One region of the Micromonospora sp. CA-263727 genome, then DNA from elsewhere that is predicted to be linked to it. Evidence: riboswitches for the same ligand, from Rfam matches in the RefSeq annotation. Region 1 holds a riboswitch; the other holds the start of a gene.

Region 1 (11,621 bases):
CCGGCGGGTTGGGCGTGATGCGGCAGTTCATCGGCATGATCGGCGACGAGTCGACGCTCGCCGACCTGGCGCTGTCACTGGCACCGCCGGGGTTGCGCGACGCCGGCCGCCGGCTGGCCGAAACCGAGGCGGCGATGCGGGCGGCCGAGGTGCGCGGCAAGTACAGCACCGCCGCCGGCAAGGCCCAGCTGGCGTACGCGGACGCCCTCGCCGCCTGGGGCGAGACCGGCGGATACGACGCCGAGGTGCTCTTCGACACCGTTGCCACCATCGTCCTCGACCTGCCCTGGGACACCGCCCGGCACCGTCCGGTGCGGACCCTCTCCGGTGGACAGCAGAAGCGTTTCGCACTGGAACTGCTGCTGCGCGGCACCGACGAGGTGCTGCTGCTCGACGAGCCGGACAACTTCCTCGACGTGCCCGGCAAGCGCTGGCTGGAGTCGCGGCTGCGGGAGTCGGCCAAGTCGGTGCTCTACGTCTCGCACGACCGGGAGTTGCTGGCGCACACCGCCGACCGGGTGGTCGCCGTGGAGGGGGGCAGCGCCTGGGTGCACCCCGGCGGCTTCGCCAGTTGGCACGCGGCCCGGGTGGCCCGTCATGCCCGCCTCGACGAGCTGCGGAAACGGTGGGACGAGGAGCACCAGAAGCTGCGCGAGCAGATGCTGATGTACAAGCAGAAGGCCGCGTACAACTCCGACATGGCCTCCCGGTACCAGTCGGCGCAGACCCGGCTGCGCCGGTTCGAGGAGGCCGGTCCGCCGCCCGTACCGCCGAAGGAGCAGGACATCCGGATGCGGCTGACCGGCGGGCGGACCGGCAAGCGCGCGCTCATCTGCGAGCAGCTGGAGCTCGACGGCCTGACCTACCCGTTCGACCTGGAGGTGTGGTACGGCGACCGGGTCGCCGTGCTCGGGGCCAACGGCACCGGCAAGTCGCACTTCCTGCGCCTGCTGGCGCGTGGCGGGACGGATCCGGATCCGGCGAACGGCCCGGTCGACGGTGCGGCGGCGCTCGCGCCGGTGGCGCACGGCGGGACGGCGCGGCTCGGGGCGCGGGTCCGCCCCGGCCACTTCTCGCAGACCCATGACCGGCCGGAGCTGACGGCGAGGACGCTGGTCGAGATCCTCTGGCGGGGCGACGAGCACCGGGCCGGCATGGATCGGCACGCGGCGATGGCCGCGCTGAGCCGGTACGAGCTGGCCGCGCAGGGTGACCAGCGGTTCGGCACCCTCTCCGGCGGGCAGCAGGCCCGTTTCCTGGTGCTGCTGCTGGAGCTCTCCGGCGCGACCCTGCTGCTGCTCGACGAGCCGACCGACAACCTCGACCTGGCCTCGGCCGAGGCGTTGGAGGCGGGACTCGCCGCGTTCGCCGGGACAGTGCTGGCGGTGACCCACGACCGCTGGTTCACCCGGACCTTCGACCGGTTCCTGCTCTTCGGCGGCGACGGCGAGGTGGTGGAGACGGCCGAGCCGGTGTGGGATGTGGGGTGATCGGCCGTTTACCGATAGTGGCCGGCGTGCCGGACTCTGCGGCCGGCACCCCGCCCGTCGGCATACAGTTGATCTCGTGACTGAGATGACCTATCGCCGGCTGGGCGACTCCGGGCTCGTGGTGTCCGTCGTGGGGATCGGCTGCAACAACTTCGGCCGCAAACTCGACCTGGACGGCACCCAGGCCGTGGTCGACGCCGCCCTCGACGCCGGGATCAACTTCTTCGACACCGCCGACATCTACGGCGAGCCGCACGGGGCGTCGGAGGCACAACTCGGCGCGGCCCTCAAGGGGCGCCGGGACGACGTGGTGGTGGCGACCAAGTTCGGCATGTCGATGGGCGGTGGCAACGGGCGCGACTTCGGGGTACGCGGCTCGCGGCGGTACGTCGTGCGGGCGGTGGAGGCGTCGCTGCGCCGCCTGGACACCGACTACATCGACCTGTATCAGCTCCACGAGCCGGACCCGGGCACGCCGATCGACGAGACGCTCTCCGCCCTGGACGACCTGGTCCGCGACGGCAAGGTGCGCTACCTGGGCAACTCCAACTTCGCCGGCTGGCAGATCGCCGACGCCGAGTGGACCGCGAAGACCCGGGGCCTGACCCGGTTCATCAGCGCGCAGAACCACTACAGCCTGCTCAACCGGGACGCCGAGATCGAGGTGCTGCCCGCGTGCGAGCGGTTCGGCCTCGGCATGCTGCCGTTCTTCCCGCTGGCCAACGGCCTGCTCACCGGCAAGTACAAGCGCGGCGAGGCGCCGCCCACGGGCAGCCGGCTCGCCGGCGGCGGCCGGTACGCCCAGCGCCTCGCCGCCGCCGACTGGGACACCATCGAGGCCATCGAGGCGTACGCCGCCGAGCGCGGGGTGTCGGTGCTGCACGTGGCCATCGCCGGGCTGGCCGCCCAGCCGTCGGTGACCTCGGTGATCGCCGGCGCCACCACGCCCGACCAGGTGCGCGCCAACGCCGAGGCCGGCGCCTGGCAGCCCACCGCCGAGGACCTCAAGGCCCTGCGCGCGGTGCTCGACCGGTAGCAGCCGAACGGCCCGGCACCCCGTCGACGGTGTGACGGTGGGTACCGGGCCGTTGGCGTCGCCCCGGCGGGACCCCGCCCGGCGGCTGCCGGACGGGGTCCCTGGGATCACAGGCGACGACCGGGCGCGAGCCGGGTGGGATCGCCACCGAGCCGGCCGGCGCCGGTCACCGATGCACCGTCGTTGGCCCGTGCGCCCGCCCTGCTGGCCGTGCCGCCGAGCCGGACGATCATCGCGTCGGCGTCCCGGACCAGCACGTCCCGGATCTCCGCCTCGGCCACCAGGGACGGGTTGGTGGCGAGGGTGCGGAACGTGGTGAGCTGGTTGATCGCCCGGGTGTCGTTACCGGCCGCCTCCGCCGTACGGGCGTTGGAGAGCCGGGTCGACATCCGGTCGTACGCGCCGTTCGACAGCCGCCCGGTCGCCTTGAACCGGTCCAGCAGGTTCTGCATGTCCCGGAACGAGGTGGTGACGAAGAAGCGCACGTTCGTGGTGGTGGCGTTGCCCGCCTTGTCGGTCGCGGTCACGGTCAGCTCGTGCAGGCCCAGCGGCAGCTCGTACATCGCCTGAAGCGTGCCGTTGGCGTACGGCCGGCCGTTGAGCTGGCCGACCACCCCGGCGATGCCCGAGGTCGGGTCGACCGCCTGCCAGGACACCCGGACGTCCTGGCTGTCGCCGTAGAGCTGGCCGTCGGCGAGGCCGGAGACGAGCAGGGTCGGCTTGGTGCCGTCGATCCGGACCACCGCCGACTTCAGCGTCTCGGCGTTGCCCGCGTTGTCGGTGGCCCGGTAGAGCAGTTCGTGGGCCCCGTCACCGCTGATCTCGACCGGCTCGGTGTACGGCGTCCAGGCGCCGCCGTCCAGCGCCCACTCCAGCCGCTTCACCCCGGAACCGGCGTCGGTCGCGGTGAGCACCACCGGGACCCGGCCGTTGTGCCAGCCCTCGTCGTTGGCCGGGGCGAACGCCGCGATGCTGAGCGGTGCCGTGGCGTCGATCCTAACGGTGACCGTCTTCGTCTCCTCCACGTTGCCGGCCTCGTCGACGGAACGGAACCGCAGCTCGTGTGAGCCGTCCCCGGTCACCTGCACCGGCCCGGCGTAGCTGGTCCAGGTGGTGGCGCTGCCGAGCTGGTACTCGGTCCGGGCCACCCCGCTACCGCCAGGCTCGTCGGTGGCGGTGAGCGTGACGGTCGTCGGGCCGGTGTGCCAGCCCTCGACCGGCGTGCCGGCGACCTGGGCGGTGGTCACCGGTGCGGTGTCGTCGACCGTGCCGATGGAGAGCCGGAAGTAGTCGAACGACGCCGCCTTCGACGCGGTCTGGTTGGCGCCGAGGGTGAACAGACCCACCTTCGGCGTCGCCCCGACCGCCGTGTTGGTCAGCGCCGGCAGCGCCGTCCAGGTCGCGCCGTCCGCCGAGTACGACGCGGTGTAGACGTTGCCGCTGCGGGCCAGCCGCAGGTGCCACACCGAAGCGGTCAGGTCCGCCGCCTGCGGCTGCGGGTCCTGCACCGCCCCGCCGATCTCGCTGCGGAACTCGACCCGTCGCGTCACCGGCTGACCGGCCTGGTTGTCCACGATGTAGTCGAACTTCAGGTAGTTGTCGTCGTCGGCGTACACGATCAGGCCGGCCTGCTGGTACTGCTCGTCCAGCAGGCTCCCGTCGACCTTCGTCTCCAGGGTCCAGTCGCCGCTCGGCGCGGTTTGCAGGATGAAGTTCGTCGGCCCGGAGTTGCCGGTGCCGTAGATGTCACCGTTCGGCACGTCGATCCGCAGCGACCCACCGGACACCCGGTAGCCGGCCGGGTCCTCCCGGACGATCGCGTTCCACCGGCACTTGTCCAGCGTGTCACCGGTGAACTCGTCCGACGGGCCGACCGGCTCGGCCGGGGTGTCCGGCGTCACCTGGAACCAGTCGAACGCCGCCTCGACGATGGGTGCGTCGGTGCCGCCGTTGAGGGCGAACAGGCCGATCCGCGGGTTCGTGATACCGGCGAGCACGGCCGACCGGCCGACCGGGGTGAAGTTCTGCCCGTCGGCGGACATCGCCGCGGTCAGGCTCGTCCCGTCGCTGGCCAGTCGCAGGTGGACGGTGTCGCCCGTCGGCGCGGCGGCACTGTCGGCACCCTCGTTGCGGGGAGTGCCGGCGCTCTCCCGGATGAACTCCACCCGCCGGCTGCCGTTGTAGAGCAGGTCCAGCTTGGCGTAGTTGTCGTCGTCGCCGTAGACCAGCAGGCCGGCCTGCTGGTAGTTGGCGGTCACCGGGAGCGTGACCTTGGTGGTGGCCTGCCAGGCTCCCGAGGGCGCCGGCTGGAGCACCAGGTTGGTGGCGTCGTTGCGGTTGCCGTAGAGGTCGCCGACCGAGGTGGGCAGGCGCAGCGCCCCGCCGGAGACCGACAGGAGCTGGTTCTCCCGCACCACGCCCCACCGGTCACGGTCGAGGGTGTTGCCGGTGAAGTCGTCCGAGCGGGCCCCGAAGCAGGAGGTGTTCGGCGCGTCCACCTTCACCTGGACGGTGGCGTACGCCCTCGCGCCCCGCTTGTCGGTCACCGTCAGGGTGGCGGTGAAGGTGCCCGGGACGGTGTACGTGTGGCTGGCGTTCAGCGTGTCCGCCGTACCGCCGTCGCCGAAGTCCCAGGCGTACGTGAACGGGGTGTCCTCCTCGGCGTCAGTGGCCGTACCCGAGAAGGCCACCGTGACCGGCGCGATGCCGGTGGTCGGGGTGGCCGTCGCGGTCACCACCGGCGGCGCGTTGTCGGTGACGCCCCTGCCGAGGAAGTCCACCCAGTTGACGTTGAACAGGTTGCCGGCCCCGCCCGCGGGATCCCGGGCCACGAAGTACAGCGCGCCGCGGGCGTCGGCGTTCGCCGGCACCTCGGCGGTGACGTCGGTGTACGTCTGCCACGCCCCGGTGCCCGGCACGTCGACGGAGGTGATCAGCGGTCCGTCGGCGGCACCGGCCCGGACCTCCAACCGGCCGCCGGAGGTGGCGGAGGCGGCCCGGAACCGGATCGCGTCGATACCGGTCAGGTTCGCCGGATCCACCGACCACCAGTCGCCGTCCTCGATCCAACCGATGTTCTGGCCGCCGCCGGTGCTGTCACCGGTCTCCTCCTTGCCGACCCCGGGGTCGCCGCCGCCGGTGCTGCCGGGCACCCGGCCGGTGGCCGAGTGGTACTCGGCTTCCTTCCGCTTGGGCTGGAGGATCTCCAGCGCGCGGCCGGTGAGCGGCTCGGCGCCGCCGGCCCCGCCCCCGTCGGTGTAGGTCGCCTCCAGGACGGTGAAGACATTGGCCTCGGCGCCGTGCCCGGCGGCGAGCTGGGTCTGCACCACGCCGGTGCAGCCGGTGTGCTGCTCCAGCGGGTGGGCGTGCTCGTCGTGGCCGAGCAGCACCTGGAGCTGCACCCGGTCGCAGTCGATCTCCCCGTCCTCCGGGTCGGTCACCGTGACCGTGTACCTGACCTGGTCACCCCAGTTGAAGAAGCCGCCGTCCGGCGGGAACTCGATGGTGACGGTCGGCGCGGTGTTGCCGACGGTGACCCGGACGTTGGCCACCGCGGTCCGCCCCTTCGGGTTGGTCACGGTGAGCTGGGCGCTGTAGTTGCCCGCCTCGGCGTAGGTGTGCGCCGGGCTGGCCTCGGTGGAGGTCTGCCCGTCGCCGAACGTCCAGGCGTAGGTGAGGGTCCCGCCGTCGGGGTCGCGGGAGCCGGTGCTGGAGAACCGCACCGTGAGCGGGGCCGGCCCGGAGGTCGGCTCGGCGCTGGCCACCGCGATCGGCGCCCGGTCACCGGCGACGTAGTCGATCCGGTAGATGCCGGAGTTGTCGTTGTTGCCGCCGAAGCCGCTGCCCCACTCGATCAGGTACAGCGCGCCGTCCGGGCCGAACTCGAAGTCCATCGGCCGGATGAAGGTCATCCCCTCCAGCAGGCGGTTGATGTCCACCAGGGACCGGCCGTCCCGGGTGACCTGCATGGTGTACATCCGCGACTGGTTCCACTCGCCGAACATGGCCTTGCCGTCGTAGTACGCCGGCCACTTGCGCTCCGAGGCGAGGTCGGCGTCGTACCGGTAGACCGGGCCGCCCATCGGCGCGCCGCCGCCACCGATCTCCGGGAAGAGCGGGTTGCCGGCGTAGCCGTAGTCGACGGTGGCCGGGATCGCCGGCGGCAGATTGGTCAGGCCGGTGTTGTGCGGCGAGTCGTTCACCACGGCGGCGCAGTCGAACTTCGGGCCGGACGGACCGGAGGGGAACTGGTAGTCGTTGTACGCCCGGTTCGCCCCGGTGCAGTACGGCCAGCCGAAGTTGCCGGGCTGGTCGACGATGTTCCACTCCACCAGGCCCTCGGGGCCCCGGTTCGGGTTGGCCGAGGCGGCGTCCGGCCCGTAATCGGCCACGTAGAGCACGTCGGTGGCCGGGTCGATGCCCATCCGGAACGGGTTCCGGAAGCCCATCGCGTAGATCTCCGGACGGGTCTTCTCGGTGCCCGGCGGGAAGAGGTTCCCGGACGGGACGGTGTACGTGCCGTCCTCCTCCGGGTGGATCCGGATCACCTTGCCGCGCAGGTCGTTGGTGTTGCCGGAGGTGCGCTGCGCGTCGTAGTCCTGCCGCCCCGGCCGCTCGTCGATCGGGGTGAACGCGTCGGACGAGAACGGGTTGGTGTTGTCCCCGGTGGCCAGGTAGAGGTTGCCGGCGGAGTCGAAGACCATCGTGCCGCCCGCGTGGCAGCAGGTGTTGCGCTGCGTCTCGACCGGGAGGACGACCTTCTCGCTGGCCTTGTCGATGGTGTCACCGGTGACGGTGAACCGGGAAAGGTGGTTGCGGGGGCCGCCGCTGACCGGGGCGTAGTAGAGGTATACCCAGCCGTTGCTGGCGAAGTCCGGGTCGAGGCGGATGCCGATCAGGCCGTCCTCGTTGCCGGTGAAGACGTCGAGCTGGACGGCGGTGACCGTGGTGCCGGTGTCCGGCTTGACGATCTGCACCCGGCCGTCGCGTTCGATGTAGAAGACCCGGCCGTCGGCGGCGATGTCCAGCTCCATCGGGTTGCTGGTGTTGCTGTCCAGCGTCACCTTCTCGAAGCTCGCGGTCAGCGAGGCACCACAGTCGGCACCGCTCACCCCGGCCGCGGTCCGGATGCCGCCGAGCAGGTGGGCGAGGAACTCCGGCTCGGCGAACGACTCGTCGGTGTGGCCACCACCGGTGTACCAGGCCCGGCCGCCGTCGTAGTCCTGGCACCAGGCGATCGGGTGGTCGTGCCCCATCGCTCCGGTGCCGGGGGAGTAGCTCCGCTCGTCGAGCGTGGCCAGCACGTGCACGTCGCCGCGCGGGTTGGACTGGTAGTTGTACCACTCGTCGAACCGGGACCAGCGCTCCGGCAGATGGGCGGTGGACTCGTGCGCGTGGTCCTCCACCTTGATCGTGGCCTGCTGGTTGGCCGGGTGGCTGGCGAAGTACGCGCCGACCAACTCGCCGTACCAGGCCCAGCTGTACTCGGTGTCGGAGGCGGCGTGGATGCCGGCGTAGCCGCCGCCAGCCTGGATGTAGCGCTCGAACGCCGCCTGCTGGTCGGCGTTGAGCACGTCACTGGTGGTGGAGAGCCAGACCACCGCCTGGTAGCGGGCGAGGTTCTCGTCGGTGAAGGCGGCGCCGTCCTCGGTGCTGTCGACGGTGAAGCCGTGGGCCGCGCCGAGCTGCCGGATCGCGGCGATGCCGGCCGGGATGGAGCCGTGCCGGAATCCGGCGGTCTTGGAGAAGACCAGGACCGAGAACGGCTCGTCGGCGGCGGCCTTCGGCGCGGGCGCGGCCTGGGCGCTGGCCGGTGCGGCGGTCTTGGCGCTGGCCGGTGTGGCGGTCTTGGCGCTGGCCGGTGTGGCGGCCTGGGTGGTGGACGCGGCCGGTGCGGCGGTCTGGGGGAAGGGCGCGGCCTGTGCGGCGGGTACGCCGACGAGCATGCTCGTGGCCAGGCCGAGGGTGAGGAGGGTGGCGGTTACCGGTACGCGGGCACGGCGAGGTCGGGACACTCCGGTCTCCTTTGTCCTTACTGGACAGGGGGCGCGGGGGCCGGTTCGCCGAAGACCGTCCCAGATGGAGCCCAGCGGGTACGCCCTGCCGGGGGCGCCCGTTGCGGCATTATGTCGAATCGTTGAACAAATTAATGTAACTGAATCGATTCATGGCAACCCCTCGATAGGTAACGTTTTCGCATCGGTGTAAGGAGGGGTCCCCTGTTAACGCCTCCGGTATAGGAAGGGCCTCCTCTTAACAACTCCACCGCGGAGCCCTCGTCGGGGAGCGCGCCTTGGCAGCCCGGCGGATCTGTCGTACGGTGACACCCAAGTGACCCACGGGAGCCCGGTTGACCGGGCTGAGAGGGGGGCTGCGAGCCCCCGACCGTCGAACCTGATCCGGGTAATGCCGGCGCAGGGAGGAGTGTTGCCGTGCCGTCCCTGGGGCGACTGCATCTGATCACCGACACCCGACCCGGGCGGGATCCGCTCGCCGTGCTCCGGGCCGTGCTGCCGGTGGCCCGTGACGAGTTGGTGGTGCAGGTCCGGGTCGAGGACACCGCGACCGACCGCCAGGCGTACGACCTGACCCGGCGGGTGGTCACGCTCTGCATGCCGTACGCGGTGACCTGCCTGGTCAACGACCGGCTGCACGTGGCCCTGGCGGCGGGCGCGGCGGGCGGCCACGTCGGCGCGGACGACCTGCCGGTCGGGGCGGCCCGGCGGGTGCTCGGCCCGACCGCCGTGCTGGGTGCCACCGCCCGGGCACCGGGGACGGCCGTCGAGGCGGTCGCCGCCGGGGCGACCTATCTCGGGGTGGGGCCGTACCGCCCGACCTCGACAAAGGAGGCACTGCCGGCGGCCATCGGCGCGGCCGGCGTCCGGGCGGTGGCCGAGGCGGTCGGGGTGCCGGTGATCGCCATCGGGGGAGTGACGGCGGCGGAGGTGCCCGCGCTGCGGGCCGCCGGCGCGTACGGGGTGGCGGTGGTCGGCGCGCTGTCCGGAGCCGCCGACCCCGCCCGCGCCGCTGGCGAACTGCTCCGGGGGCTCTCGTGTTAAGAGGGGGCCCTTCTACTACCGCAGGCGTTAAGAGGGGGCCCTTCCTTGCGGTGGTGGGGGCGGGGCCGGTCGGGTTGGCGATCGCTTGGCGGTGTGCGGCGCGGGGACTGCGGGTCGTGGTGCACGATCCCGCGCCCGGGTCGGGTGCCTCGCACGTCGCGGCCGGGATGCTGGCGCCGGTGGCCGAGGCGTACTTCGGTGAGCGGGAGCTGACCGGGCTGCTCGCCGAGTCGGCCGCGCGGTGGCCGGGGTTCGCCGCCGAGCTGATCGAGGCGGCCGGCGTCGACATCGGCTACCGGACCGAGGGCACGCTGATGGTCGGGCTCACCGCCGACGACCTCGCCGAGGCGCGGCGGCTCTGGGCGTACCAGCGGGAGCTGGGGCTGCCGGTGACGGCGCTGCGCCCCTCGCAGCTGCGCGACCGCGAGCCGGCGCTGGCACCCCGGGTGCGCGGCGGCGCGTTCGCCGCCACCGACCACCAGGTCGACCCGCGGCGGCTGGTGCCGGCGCTGCGGATCGCCGCCGAGCGGGCCGGCGCGGTGCTGGTCGCCGAACCGGTGCGCCGGCTCCGCGACGTGAGCGCCGGGATCACCGTGGTCGCCGCCGGCTGCGGGACCGCTGCCCTCACCGGGCTGCCGGTCCGCCCGGTGAAGGGCCAGGTGCTCCGGCTGCGCGCGCCCGACGGCGGCCCGCCGGGCTTCCGGCACGTCATCCGGGGGTACGCCGACGGCGAGCACGTCTATCTGGTCCCGCGGGACAGCGGTGAGGTGGTGGTCGGCGCGACCGTCGAGGAACGCTCCGACCGGGACGTCTCCGCCGGAGCGGTGCTGCGGCTGCTGCGTGCCGCGGTCGACCTGGTGCCCGAGCTGGCCGAGTACGACCTGGTGGAGACGATGGCCGGACTGCGCCCGGGTACGCCGGACAACGCCCCGATCCTGGGACCGCTGCCCGGCCGTCCCGACGTGCTGGTGGCCACCGGCCATCACCGGCACGGGATCGTGCTCACCCCGGTCACCGCGGATCTGATCACCGACCTGCTCGCCGGGGCCGCCCCCGACCCGCTGCTCACCCCCTTCCGCCCGGACCGCTTCGTCGGCGCGGCCGGCGCTTTCACCAGGTCCGAGAAGTGCCCGGAGGATGCCCCATGGAACTGACGGTGAACGGTGTCCGGCGCAGCGTGCCGGACGGAGTCACGGTCGCCGAGCTGGTCCGGGACGTCACCCCGCAGCAGCGTGGCGTGGCGGTGGCGGTGAACGGCGAGGTCGTGCCGCGTGCCGGCTGGCCGGCGACGGTGCTGCGCGGCGGCGACCGGGTCGAGGTGCTCAGCGCCGCCCAGGGCGGGTGAGCCGGGTGGACCGCTTCGAGGTGGGTGGAGTGCGGTTCGGATCCCGGCTGATCCTCGGCACGGGTGGGGCCGCCAACCTGCACGTGTTGGAGCAGGCGATCCGGGCTTCCGGCACCGAGTTGGTCACGCTGGCGCTGCGCCGGGTGGACACCGTCCCGGGTCGCCCCGGCGGTCTGCTGGACCTGATCGACCGGTGCGGCGTACGCCTGCTGCCGAACACGGCCGGCTGCTACACGGCCGGCGAGGCGGTGAAGGTGGCCCGGCTGGCCCGGGACGCGTTCGAGACCGACTGGGTCAAGCTGGAGGTGATCGGCGACGAGCGGACCCTGCTGCCCGACGGGGTGGAGCTGCTGCGCGCGGCGGAGGAACTGGTCGCCGAGGGGTTCACCGTGTTGCCGTACACCTCGGATGATCCGATCCTGGCCCGCCGGCTCGCCGATGTCGGCTGCGCGGCGGTGATGCCGGCCGGGTCACCGATCGGGTCGGGGCTCGGCGTGTCCAACCAGCACCACATCCGGCTCATCCGGCAGAGCGTCGACGTGCCGGTGATCCTGGACGCCGGCATCGGCACCGCCTCCGACGCGGCCCTGGCCATGGAGCTGGGCTGCGACGGCGTGCTGCTGGCCAGCGCGGTGACCCGGGCCGCGGATCCGGTGGCGATGGCCACCGCGATGCGCCACGCGGTAGCCGCC
Region 2 (11,621 bases), 590 kb from region 1:
TCCGGTGCCGGCGGCTCCGGTGACGAGTTCCCGGCCGGCGCCGGCCGTCCTGGCGACGCGCAGCCCGTCGGCGCCGGCCGCTCCGCTGGTGCCCGGCCGGCCGGTACCGGACGCCCGTCGGCCGGTCGCGCGGCGGAGCGTCGCGAGGACGCCGTACCGGGTCAGCGCGGACGGGGCGGCGGAGTCAGCGCGAGGTGACGGTGATGTTGCCGCTGCCGGTGCGCAGGTCGAGCACGAGCGTGGCGGCGGGATCGTTCGGCACACCCAGGTCGACCTCACCGGAGCCGGCCCCCGATCGCACCTGGTACGCGCCGGCCGGCACGGTCAGCTCGACGTCGCCGCTCGACGCGTGCAACCGGGCCGAGGCGGGCCGCTCCAGATCGATGGTGACGTTGCCGGACCGGGCCTGCGCGTCCGTCTCGCCGCCGAGCCGGGTTCCGGTGATGTTCCCGGACGAGGCCCGGAGCACGACCGGGCTGGCCACGTCGTACACCTCGATGTTGCCCGAGCCGGTCTCCACCCGGACCGGTCCGGCGGCGTCGGACACCCGCACGTCGCCCGACCCGACCTTGACCTCCACCTGGCCGACCCGGCTCAGGTCGACGTTGCCGGAGCCGGTCTCGCCCTGGACGCTGACCCCCTCACCGGTGATCACCTCGTAGGAGACGCTGCACCGGTTGCCGCACGAGGTGTCCAGCACCAGCTCCGTGCCTTTGATCTCGTACGTCGGCCCCGGCTGGTCGCCCTGGTAACGCACCACGCGCTTGATGCGTACCCCGTCCGCGTCGCCGTCGGCCCGGACCACCACGTCGCCGGAGCCGGGCAGGACCCGGATCGCGGTCACCCGGGCGGCCTCCGTGGTGTCGTAGTCGAGCCGGCGGAAGGAGAGGTTGTCACACCCGGCGAGGACGATCAGGGTGGCCGCCGCCGCGACCGCCATGCCGACCCGGGACACGGCGTTGGTCCGGGACACGGCGTTGGTCCGGGACACGGCGTTGGTCCGGGGCACGGCGTTGGTCCGGGGCGTGGTGGCGTTGGTCCGGGGCACCGCGTTGGTCCCGGGCGCGGCGTTGGTCCGATGCAGAGCCATGCCGAGCACGCTACGACCGGCGTCGACGGATGCGCATCCGGGTTCGCCGGCACCGTGACCCGGAGCGGACCCTGAATTCCGACCCGGGGTGAGACCTGACTTCCGGCCGGGAGGGAGAATGACGCGATGGCCGGGTACCGCCGACAGCTCTACCGCGACGACGCGGTGGTGCTGCGCGTACAGAAACTCGGCGAGTCGGACCGGATCATCACCCTGCTCACCCGGCGGCACGGTCGGCTGCGCGCGGTCGCCCGGGGGGTACGCCGGACCACCTCGAAGTTCGGTGCCCGGCTGGAGCCGTTCGGCCACGTCGACCTGCAACTCGCCGGAGACCCCAAGGGAGAGCTGGGCAGTTCGCTTCAGAGCGTCAGCCAGGTCGAGGGGATCGACCTGTACGGCAAGCGGTTCCTCGGCGACTATCCCCGCTACACCGCGGCCAGCGCGATCGCCGAGACCGCCGAACGGCTCACCCCGGTGGAGCGGGAGCCGTCGCTGCGGCTGTTCCAGCTCACCCTGGGGGCGCTGCGCGCGCTCGCCGAGGGCAGCCACGCCACCACCCTGGTGCTCGACGCGTACCTGCTGCGCGGCATGGCCCTGGCGGGCTGGGCGCCGGCGCTGACCGCCTGCGCGGTCTGCGGCACCCCCGGGCAGTACCGGGCGTTCTCCGTACCGGCTGGCGGCGCGGTCTGCCCGGACTGCCGGCCGCCCGGTGCCGCCCACCCCGCACCGGCCACCATCGACCTGATGTCGGCGCTGGTCACCGGTGACTGGCGGATCGCCGACGCGGCCGAGAACGGGGTACGCCGGGAGTGCAGCGGCCTGGTCGCGGCGCACCTGCAGTGGCACCTGGAGCGCGCGTTACGCTCGCTGCCGCTGGTCGACCGGGGCGGCGTACCGGCGACACCCGACGTGAGCAGGGAGAGCACCGAGTGATCCGATCCACCAGGGCCGTCCGGCGCGAGCCGGTGCCGCCGACACCACACCCGTCGGGCGCCCGTCCGCCGGCGCTGCCGGCGGCGGCGGTGCCCCAGCACGTCGCCGTGGTGATGGACGGCAACGGCCGGTGGGCCAAGGAGCGCGGGCTGCCCCGCACCAAGGGGCACGAGGCCGGGGAGTTCTCCCTCTTCGACACCGTCGAGGGCGCCATCGAGCTGGGCATCCCCTACCTGTCGGCGTACGCCTTCTCCACCGAGAACTGGCGGCGCTCGCCGGACGAGGTCCGGTTCCTGATGGGTTTCAACCGGGACGTCATCCGCCGCCGCCGGGACCAGCTCGTCGACCTCGGGGTGCGGGTGGTGTGGTCGGGCCGGGCCGGGCGGCTCTGGAAGAGCGTCATCTCCGAGTTGCAGACCGCCGAGGAGATGTCCCGGGGCAACTCGACGCTGACCCTCCAGTTCTGCGTCAACTACGGCGGCCAGGCCGAGATCGCCGACGCCGCCGCCGCGATCGCCCGGGACGTGGCCGCCGGCCGGCTCGACCCGGCGAAGGTCACCGAGAAGACCATCGGGCGCTACCTCTACCACCCCGAGGTGCCCGAGGTGGACCTGTTCCTGCGGCCCTCGGGCGAGCAGCGGACCTCGAACTTCCTGCTCTGGCAGAGCGCGTACGCCGAACTGGTCTTCCTGGACACGCTCTGGCCCGACTTCGACCGCCGCCACCTCTGGTACGCCTGCGAGCTGTACGCCCAGCGGGACCGCCGCTTCGGTGGCGCGCTGCCCAATCCGGTCGCGCCAACCACCTGAGCGCCTGGCGCGACCGGCAGTAGGGCGGTCGGGGGCGAGGCGGGTCCTGGTCGCGCTTAGCCGCCGGGCGGGTTGGGTATCACCTCCACAGCAGCCACTGACGGAGGTGAACCACATGATGCGCAAACGTGTTGCCCAGTGGGCGGTGATGGCCGTGGCGGTTCCGTTGGCGGCAGCCGGTGCCCGCCGGCTCAGCCAGTCGCTGGAGGCGCGGCGTGGCCCGTCCCGAGCCAGCCGCATGCTCACCCAGGGAGCCGACCTGATCCGCCCCCGAAAGCCCAAGCCCCGCCGCTTCCTCTGACCGACCACCCCGTCCCCACCCTGTCGATCATGCAGTTGTGGTGCCTGACAAAGGGGTCGTAGCGGGCTGAGACGGCCACCACAACTGCATGATCGGCGGAGATCGGCGGGGCGGGGTCAGGCGGTGATCTCGGGGCGGGTGGGGGTGGCCCAGAGGGTGTGGAAGGAGCCGTCGCGGTCGGTGCGGCGGTAGGTGTGCGCGCCGAAGTTGTCGCGCAGGCCCTGGATCAGGGCGGCGGGGAGGCGCTCGGCGCGGAGCGCGTCGAAGTACGCCAGGGACGAGGCGAAGGCGGGCGCGGGGACGCCGGCCCGGGCCGCGTCAGCCACCACCCGCCGCCAGCTCGGCACGCCGTCGCGCACGGTGTCGGCGAACCACGACGCCACCAGCAGGGTGGGCAGCTCCGGCTGGTCGTCGTACGCCTCCCGGATGCGGTCCAGGAAGCGGGCCCGGATGATGCAGCCGCCCCGCCAGATGGTCGCCGTGCCGCCCAGGTCGATGTCCCAGTCGTACTCGGAGCTGCCGGCGCGGATCTGGTCGAAGCCCTGGGCGTACGCCACGATCTTGGAGGCCAGCAGCGCCCGCCGTACGTCCTCGATGAACGCCTCGCGGTCGCTGACCTGCCACTTCTCCCCGGTGCCCGGGAAGGCCCGGGCCGCCGCCTCGCGCTGGTCGACGTGCCCGGACAGCGACCGGGCGAAGGTCGCCTCGGCGATTCCGGTGATCGGCACGCCGAGATCCAGCGCGCTCTGCACGGTCCACCGGCCGGTGCCCTTCTGCTCGGCCCGGTCCTGCACCACGTCCACGAACGCCCGCCCGGTGGCGGCGTCGGCGTGCCCCAGCACGTCGGCGGTGATCTCGATCAGGAAGGACTCCAGCTCGCCGGAGTTCCACTCCCGGAAGATCTCCGCGATCTCCGCCGGCTCCGCGCCGAGCCCGGCCCGCAACAGGTCGTACGCCTCGGCGATGAGCTGCATGTCGGCGTACTCGATGCCGTTGTGGACCATCTTCACGAAGTGCCCGGCGCCGTCCGGCCCGACATGCTGGCAGCAGGGCACGCCGTCGATCTGCGCGGCGATCTTCTCGAAGATCGGCCCGAGCTTGCGGTACGACTCCGCCGACCCGCCCGGCATGATGCTCGGCCCGAGCAGCGCGCCCTCCTCACCGCCGGAGACGCCGGTGCCGACGAAGTGCAGCCCCTTGTCCCGCAACGCCTCCTCCCGCCGCCGGGTGTCGGCGAAGTGCGCGTTGCCGCAGTCGATGATGATGTCGCCCGCCTCCAGCAGCGGCACCAGTTCGTCGATCACCGCGTCGGTGGGCGCCCCGGCCTTGACCATGATGATCACCGCGCGGGGCCGCTCCAGCGCGGCGACGAAGTCCGCAAGGGACTCCGCCGGAACGAAGGTGCCCTCGTCGCCGTGCTCCGCCACCAGCGTCCGGGTCCGCTCCGGCGAGCGGTTGTGCACCGCCACGGTGAATCCGTTGCGGGCCAGGTTCCGGGCCAGGTTCCGCCCCATCACCGCCAGCCCGGTCACACCGATCTGCGCCGTAGCCCGATCCGCCATCCTCGTCGCCACCTTCCGCCGTTGACCTGTAGTGCTGCGACGGTATCGCGGGCGACGCCGAACCGCGCTGTCCGTCCCACGGCTGGTCACCGTCACGTCGCGCACCGCACAATCAGGGCCGCCTCCGCCCTGCCACACCCGCCTCCGCCTGCCTTCCCGCATCCGGCTCAGCGTGCCTGCCGCGCGGTGTGCGGCTCGCGTGCCCGCGGGTGCGGCTGGCGTGCCTGCGGGACGGTGTCGGGTTCTGCGTGTCCGCCGGTGTCCGGCGCAAATTCGGGTGCGCCTGCCTTCGTCCCGGGGTAACGTGCGGGCATGCGCTACTGACGCCCGCTTCATCGAGCCGGTCCGCCGCCACTGCCGCCGCGGACCCGTTGCTTCCGGGCGTCCGCGTTCCACCCGCCGTCGTGTCGACGGCGTCCTCCGTGGTCGCTCCGGGGCAGCCGTTCCCGATTCCGCTCGACCGCCCGATGCCGCGGCGGTCACCAGAAGCGGCGGGTCTGCGGCCAGCGCCGCCATCCGCCGAGCGAGGAGGCCCCGATGCCTGCCAGCCGAAAGTCCAGGAAATCCCGTACCACCCGCGTTCCGGCTCTGACGCCGGCCGATCTCGCCAAGGCCGCGGCGACCGACCCGCCCGGGACGCCGGTAGCGCTCACCCCGCCCGGGACCGCTGCGGCGCTCACCCCGCCCGGGCCGGCTGAGGCGCTCACCCCGCCCGAGTCGGTGGCGCTCACCCCGCCCGGGTCGACCGTGGCGCTCACTCCGCCCGGGTCGGCGGGGCTCGCCACGTCAGTGGAGTTCATGTCGCCGGTGGGCGGCGCGCCGCCGGTCGATCGTGCTGCCCAGCCGAAAGGTGGCCCGCCGGCGTCCGGCCGGGGCAAGGGGCTCAGCCCGGGCCGCCCACAGCGGGCCGGGCAGGGCCGTCAGTACGCCTTTCGGCGCAGCTGAGCACCTGACCCGCCAAGACTCCTGACGGCGGCTGAGGTCGTGCCCAAGCCCGGCGGCCCGTCGCGACCCGGCAGCCCGACCTGACGCGCGGGCGCATTCGCGCGTGGCGGCCGGGTCGCTCAGCTGATCAACGGGCGGAAGGTGCCGAGTGCGACGCTGGCCGCGAGTGCGGCGCTGGCCAGTGCCGTTGCGCCGACGACGAGCAGCCAGTCGGCGGCGCCGAAGCGCTGCCGGCGGGCGAAGGTGCGGGGGACACCGGCGTCGAAGCCGCGCGCGTCCATCGCGACCGCCAGCCGGGTACCCCGCCGGATCGCCCCGACCAGCAGCGTGAAGGCGGTCGAGACGAAGAGTCGCAGCCTCGCCACCGGGTTACGGCCGGCCTCCACGCCGCGCGCCCGGCGGGCCATGACGATCATTTCCCACTCCTGCCCGAGCAGCGGTACCAGCCGGAACGCCGCCAGCGCGCCGATCGCGAACCGGGCCGGTGCCTTGGCGTTCTGCACCAGCGCGTCGGCCAGGTCGGTCGGGTCGGTGGTGGCGAAGACGATCACCCCGGGCAGGGCCACCGCGAACAGCCGCAGCACCATGCCCAGTGCGGTGAGGAGCACTCCCGAGGTCACCAGGACCGGGCCCGCGTCGAGCAGCACCCGTCCCGACCGATCGGCGGCAAAGAGCACGAGAGTGACCAGCACGCCGCCACCAGCGGCCAGCAGGGGCCAGGCCCGGCGTACCAGCACCCGGGGGTGCAGGCCGAACAGCGGCAGCACCGCCAGCTCCACGGCGATCGCGATGGCCGGCGCGACCGGATCCAGCGTCGCCATCAGCGGGAAGGCGAACAGCAGCGCCGCCGCCAGCTTGGCCACCGGATTGCGCCGGGCCAGCGGCGCCTCCGGGCGGGCGACCGGTTCCAGGCTGATCATCGTTGCGCCACCCGCGCGGCCGTAGCGTCAGCGGACTCGGCGCCGGCGGGTGCGCCCAGCCCAGCGCTGACGGGCCCGCTGCCTGTGCCTGCGGCGTCCGCGCCTGCGGTGCTTGTGCTCGCGGCGTCTGCGCTTGTGGTGCTGGCAGCCGGGGGGCCGTCGTGGGCGGTCGGGGACGGCGGGTGGTGCAGGGTCAGGGTGCGGTCGGCCAGCGCGGCCACGAAATCGGCGTCGTGGGTCACCATGACCAGGCCGTGGCCGGCGTCGCGTAGTTCCGCGAAGAGGTCCACCAGCTCCCGCCAGGTCCGCCGGTCCTGGCCGAAGGTGGGCTCGTCGCAGATGAGCAGGCGGGGCGCGGTGGCCAGGGCGGTCGCCACGCTCAGCCGCCGCGCCTCACCACCGGAGAGGGTGTACGGGTTGGCCGCGGCGAGCCTGGTCAGCCGCAGCCGTTGCAGCAGCGGGTCGACGCGTTCGCGTACCGCCGTCTCGGAGGCCCCGCCGCGGCGCAGGCCGAGGGCCAGCTCGTCGAAGACCGTGCTGGTCACGAACTGGTGCTCGGGGTCCTGGAACACCGAGCCGATCCGGCCGGCCAGCGCGGGCGCCCGCCACCGGTGCGGGGGAGTGCGGGCGTCGGCAGCGGCCAACTCCGGGCTCGCTGCCAGCCGGCCGGTGCCCGGCTGAAGGAGCCCGCCGAGCAGCAACGCGAGGGTGGACTTGCCGACGCCGTTCGGGCCGAGCACGGCGAGCGCCTCTCCGGCGCGTACGGCCAGGTTGGTGGTGGCCAGCCGGGGTGGCCGGCCGAGCCGGTCGGCGGTGAGCAGTATCTCGCCGGCCGGCGTGGTGGCCCGGCGTGGCGGCGCCTCGCGGCCGGGCACCCAGACCCCCTCGGCGACGAGCGCGTCGCCGTGGGTGGCGAAGACGCTCTCCGGTGGACCGTCGGCGCGGATGCCGCCACCGGGTTCGAGCACCACCACCCGGTCGACCAGGGGCAGCGCCTCGGCGATCCGGTGCTCGACCAGGATCAGCGTGGTGTCGGCGTCGACCGCCCGGGCGACCGCCGCGCGGACCAGGGCGGCCCCGGCCGGGTCGAGGTTGGCGGTGGGCTCGTCGAGCAGCAGCAGGCCGGGGCGGAGCGCGAGCACGCCGGCCAGCGCGAGCCGCTGCTGCTCGCCGCCGGAGAGCGCCGCGGTGGGCCGGTCCCGGTGGTACGGGAAGCCGACCCGGTGCAGCGCCTCGTCCACTCTCGGCCAGATCTCTCCGGCCGGCACGCCCCGGTTCTCCAGCCCGAACGCCACGTCGTCGCCGCTGCGGGCCATGACGAGTTGGGACTGCGGATCCTGGAAGACGATCCCGACCCGCTCCCGGGCCTCGGCCGGCGGCCGGCCGTCGACCTCGACGGTGCCCTCCTGCTCGCCGGAGTCCTCGGGCAGCAGCCCGGCCAGCGCGGCCAGCAGCGTGCTCTTGCCCGCCCCGGAGGGCCCGAGCAGCAGCACCCGCTCACCGCGCGCCACCCGCAGGTCCACCCCGCGTACGGCCCAGGCCCGCCGCCCGGCGTGCCGCCACCCGAACCCCCGCAACCTCACCCCACCCATACCCATCCCCTGCCCAACTCCCCCTCCCACCCCACTTCTCCCTGCTCCCACCCTCGGTCGATCATGGGATTGGCGGCGATTTGAAGATCGAACTGCCCGTCAACCTCATGATCAACACGAGTGGGGATGGTGTGGTCAGATGAGGGCGCGGTCGCGGCCGGCGGGGAAGCGGTCCAGGACGCCGGTCCGGGCGAGTGCGTTGGTGAGGGCGTACGCGCCGGCGCCGGCGATCACCGTGGCGCTGAGCACGGTGAGTACGAAGATCGGCACCCGGGCGCTCCACAGGTCGAGCGTCACGTAGTACCTGGCCTGGTCGAAGATGGCCGCCGCCAGCCCGGCGAGCAGGCCGGAGAGCAGGGCCGCGGGCGGCCGGAACGAGCGGTAGCGGAAGGCGGCGAAGCCCAACTCGGCACCGAGACCCTGTACGGCGCCCTGAAGGATCGCCACGGTGCCCCACTGGCTGCCCAGCAGCACCGACACGAAGGCGGCGAGGAACTCGCAGTAGAAGGCGGCGCCGGGCTTGCGGATGACGAGCCCGCCCAGTGCGCCCGGCACCAGCCAGACGCCGTAGATGACCGACTGTGCGGGCGGGAAGAAGGCGAACACTCCCTCGGTGGCGGCCCAGAGGAAGCCCCAGGCCCAGAAGATGACGCCGAACGTGACGGCGATGACCGAGGCCACCACGATGTCGATCGTGCGCCAGCGGTCGCTGTTGGTGTTTCCCATGATGGTCTGCTCCCAGTCCAGTGTCGAACCAGGCAAGACGCACGCCCCGTCCGGCGTTGCCGGACAATGGCGGGCTGGAGGTGGACCGAACTCCCTGCGCTGGCATTACCCAGATCAGGTTCGAGGGTCTGCGGGCGAACCCGCACTCTCAGCGCTGTGCGCTCCCCTGTCGGAGGTGAAGTTGTCTCACCGACGCTAACACCTGGGAAGATCAACGAGCAACGTGATCTTCCCAGGTCATGCGGGGTGCTCACGTCCGGCGCGGCAGCGGCCCACGGATAGGGCGACCCGCCCACTTCCGTGACGTCCATCGACGTCACCGATCCCGGACGGGTAGTCTCAGGCCGCGATCCGGACGGGCCGAGGGGCGACAGGTGACCGCAGACACGAGCCAGGCCGCACCGGCCGGCGAACCGGAGGACCATCCACCGGGCTCGGTGGGCGTAGCCACGGAGGTACGCGAGCCGGCGCCGACCGGTGGCGAGCCGCCCCGGCGGTGGCTCGGTGACCGGATCGGCTCGGTGGAGGTGCTTGCCGCGCTGCTGATCCTGCTGATCATCTTCCGGGATCCGCTGGCCGCCGCGCTCGACGACCCCCGCCTCCAGACCTGGACCACCGTCTTCGTCTCGATCATGGTGCAGGCGGTGCCGTTCCTGGTCTTCGGGGTGCTGCTCTCCGCCGTGATCGCGGTCTTCGTACCCCGGTCGTTCTGGGCGAAGGCGCTGCCCCGGCACCCGGCCCTCGCGGTGCCGGCGGCCAGCGCGGCCGGGGTGGTGCTGCCGGGCTGCGAGTGCGGATCGGTGCCGATCGCGGGTTCGCTGATCCGCCGGGGCGTCACGCCCGCCGCGGCGCTGGCCTTCCTGCTCGCCGCCCCGGCGGTCAACCCGATCGTGCTCACCGCCACCGCGGTCGCCTTCCCCAACAACCCCGAGATGGTCCTCGCCCGCGGCCTCGCCAGCCTGGTCGTCGCCATGGTGATGGGCTGGCTCTGGCTGCGGCTCGGCCGGACCGAGTGGATCAGGATGCCGCACCGGCCGGAGCTGGACGACGCCTCCCGGGGCCGGGCCTTCTGGGGCGCCGTGCGGCACGACGTGACCCACGCCGGTGGCTTCCTGGTGCTCGGCGCGATGGCCGCCGCCAGCATCAACGTGCTGGTGCCGGAGCGGTGGTTGCAGACCCTCGCCGACAACGCCTGGCTGTCGATCCTGGCCCTCGCGCTGCTCGCCGTGCTGCTCTCGCTCTGCTCGGAGGCGGACGCCTTCGTCGCGGCCTCGCTGTCGCAGTTCTCCCTCACGTCCCGACTGGTCTTCCTGGTGGTGGGGCCGATGGTCGATCTCAAGCTGATCGCGATGCAGGCCGGTGTCTTCGGCCGCCGCTTCGCCCTCCGGTTCGCGCCGACCACCTTCGCGGTGGCCCTGCTGGTCGCCGCCGGAGTCGGGGCGGTGCTGCTGTGAACCGGCAGGCGCAGGCGGTGATCCTGCTGCTGCTCGGCGGCGCGGTGCTCCGGGCCAGCGTCACCGACCTCTACCTGCGCTACGTCAAGGAGGGGCTGCGCCCCTTCCTGATCGGCGCCGGCCTGCTGCTGGTGGTCGCCGCGATCATGACCCTCTGGTACGAGCTGCGCCCGACCGCCCCCCGCCCGCTCGCCCCGGCCGGCGGCCCGGGCGACGGCTCGGCCGGCGGGCCGGCTGACGGCTCGGAGGGGCAGGCCGGTCCGGCGGACCACGACGGGCACGGGCATCACGAGCCGCGGGTCGGCTGGCTGCTCATCCTGCCGGTGCTCGGCCTGCTGCTGGTCGCCCCGCCGGCCCTCGGGTCGTACGCGGCGAGTCAGGCCGGCACCGCGCTGAGCACCCAGCAACAGTCGGACTACCCGCCGCTGCCCGCCGGTGACCCGGTGCCCGTCAGCGTGCTCGACTACGCCTCCCGGGCGCTGTTCGACCGGGGTGCCTCGATCGGTGATCGGCGCGTGCAGCTCACCGGCTTCGTCGCCACCGGGCCCGACGGCCAGCCGATCCTGGCCCGGATGGTGCTCTCCTGCTGCGCCGCCGACGGCCGGCCGGTCAAGCTCGGGCTGACCGGGGACGTGCCGGCCGGGCTGCCGGACGACAGCTGGGTCGAGGTGACCGGCCGTTACACCGACCGACTCGGCCGCGACCCGGTCAACGACGCCGAGATCCCCTACCTGGACGTCGAGTCCTGGCGTCAGATCCCCACCCCGAAGAACCAGTACGAGTGAACCCCCACCCCCGCCGTTGCGGAGCTGGTGCGGGTGGAGCCCGGTGGGCCGGGGATGGGTAGGGTGCCGGCTATGCGCATCGACGCCCGAGGTCTGCGGTTCGACGTCACCGCCGGTGGCCCCGAGCAGGGCGAACCGGTGCTGCTGCTGCACGGCTTTCCGCAGCATTCCGGCGAGTGGGACGGGGTGACGCCGGCCCTGCACACCGCAGGGCTGCGCACGTACGCGCTGGACCAGCGGGGCTACTCGCCCGGGGCCCGGCCGGAGGCGGTCGAGGCGTACCGGCTGGCGGAGTTGGTCGCCGATGCGGTGGCCGTGCTGGACGGCCTCGGCGTCGCCGCCGCGCACGTGGTGGGGCACGACTGGGGGGCCGTCGTCGGCTGGGCGCTGGCCGCCGGCCATCCCGACCGGGTACGCACGCTGACCGCGGTCTCCGTGCCGCACCCGGCTGCCATGGCACACGCGATGGCGCAGGACCCGCAGCAGAAGGCGCGCTCGGCGTAC

What was found. A riboswitch is a leader RNA that binds a small molecule or an ion and turns the genes downstream of it on or off. The one in region 1 is predicted to bind thiamine pyrophosphate.
Region 2: another riboswitch for thiamine pyrophosphate. It lies ahead of ACQPYA_RS24695 (ECF transporter S component); the one in region 1 lies ahead of ACQPYA_RS27405 (thiamine phosphate synthase).

The regions. Positions count from the first base shown of each region.
Region 1 is NZ_CP192031.1:6,258,822-6,270,442, reverse strand. It holds gene ACQPYA_RS27420 (ABC-F family ATP-binding cassette domain-containing protein) at 1-1,490, shown strand, start outside; gene ACQPYA_RS27415 (aldo/keto reductase) at 1,576-2,526, shown strand; gene ACQPYA_RS27410 (ThuA domain-containing protein) at 2,634-8,540, opposite strand; TPP riboswitch at 8,855-8,963, shown strand; gene ACQPYA_RS27405 (thiamine phosphate synthase) at 8,958-9,584, shown strand; gene thiO (glycine oxidase ThiO) at 9,578-10,738, shown strand; gene thiS (sulfur carrier protein ThiS) at 10,729-10,929, shown strand; gene ACQPYA_RS27390 (thiazole synthase) at 10,935-11,621, shown strand, end outside.
Region 2 is NZ_CP192031.1:5,667,822-5,679,442, reverse strand. It holds gene ACQPYA_RS24740 (acyltransferase family protein) at 1-198, shown strand, start outside; gene ACQPYA_RS24735 (DUF4097 family beta strand repeat-containing protein) at 185-1,090, opposite strand; gene recO (DNA repair protein RecO) at 1,217-2,023, shown strand; gene ACQPYA_RS24725 (isoprenyl transferase) at 2,056-2,832, shown strand; gene ACQPYA_RS24720 (hypothetical protein) at 2,948-3,133, shown strand; gene gndA (NADP-dependent phosphogluconate dehydrogenase) at 3,250-4,695, opposite strand; gene ACQPYA_RS24710 (hypothetical protein) at 5,233-5,640, shown strand; gene ACQPYA_RS24705 (energy-coupling factor transporter transmembrane component T family protein) at 5,760-6,560, opposite strand; gene ACQPYA_RS24700 (ABC transporter ATP-binding protein) at 6,557-8,152, opposite strand; gene ACQPYA_RS24695 (ECF transporter S component) at 8,288-8,878, opposite strand; TPP riboswitch at 8,952-9,056, opposite strand; gene ACQPYA_RS24690 (permease) at 9,391-10,332, shown strand; gene ACQPYA_RS24685 (TIGR03943 family putative permease subunit) at 10,329-11,117, shown strand; gene ACQPYA_RS24680 (alpha/beta fold hydrolase) at 11,190-11,621, shown strand, end outside.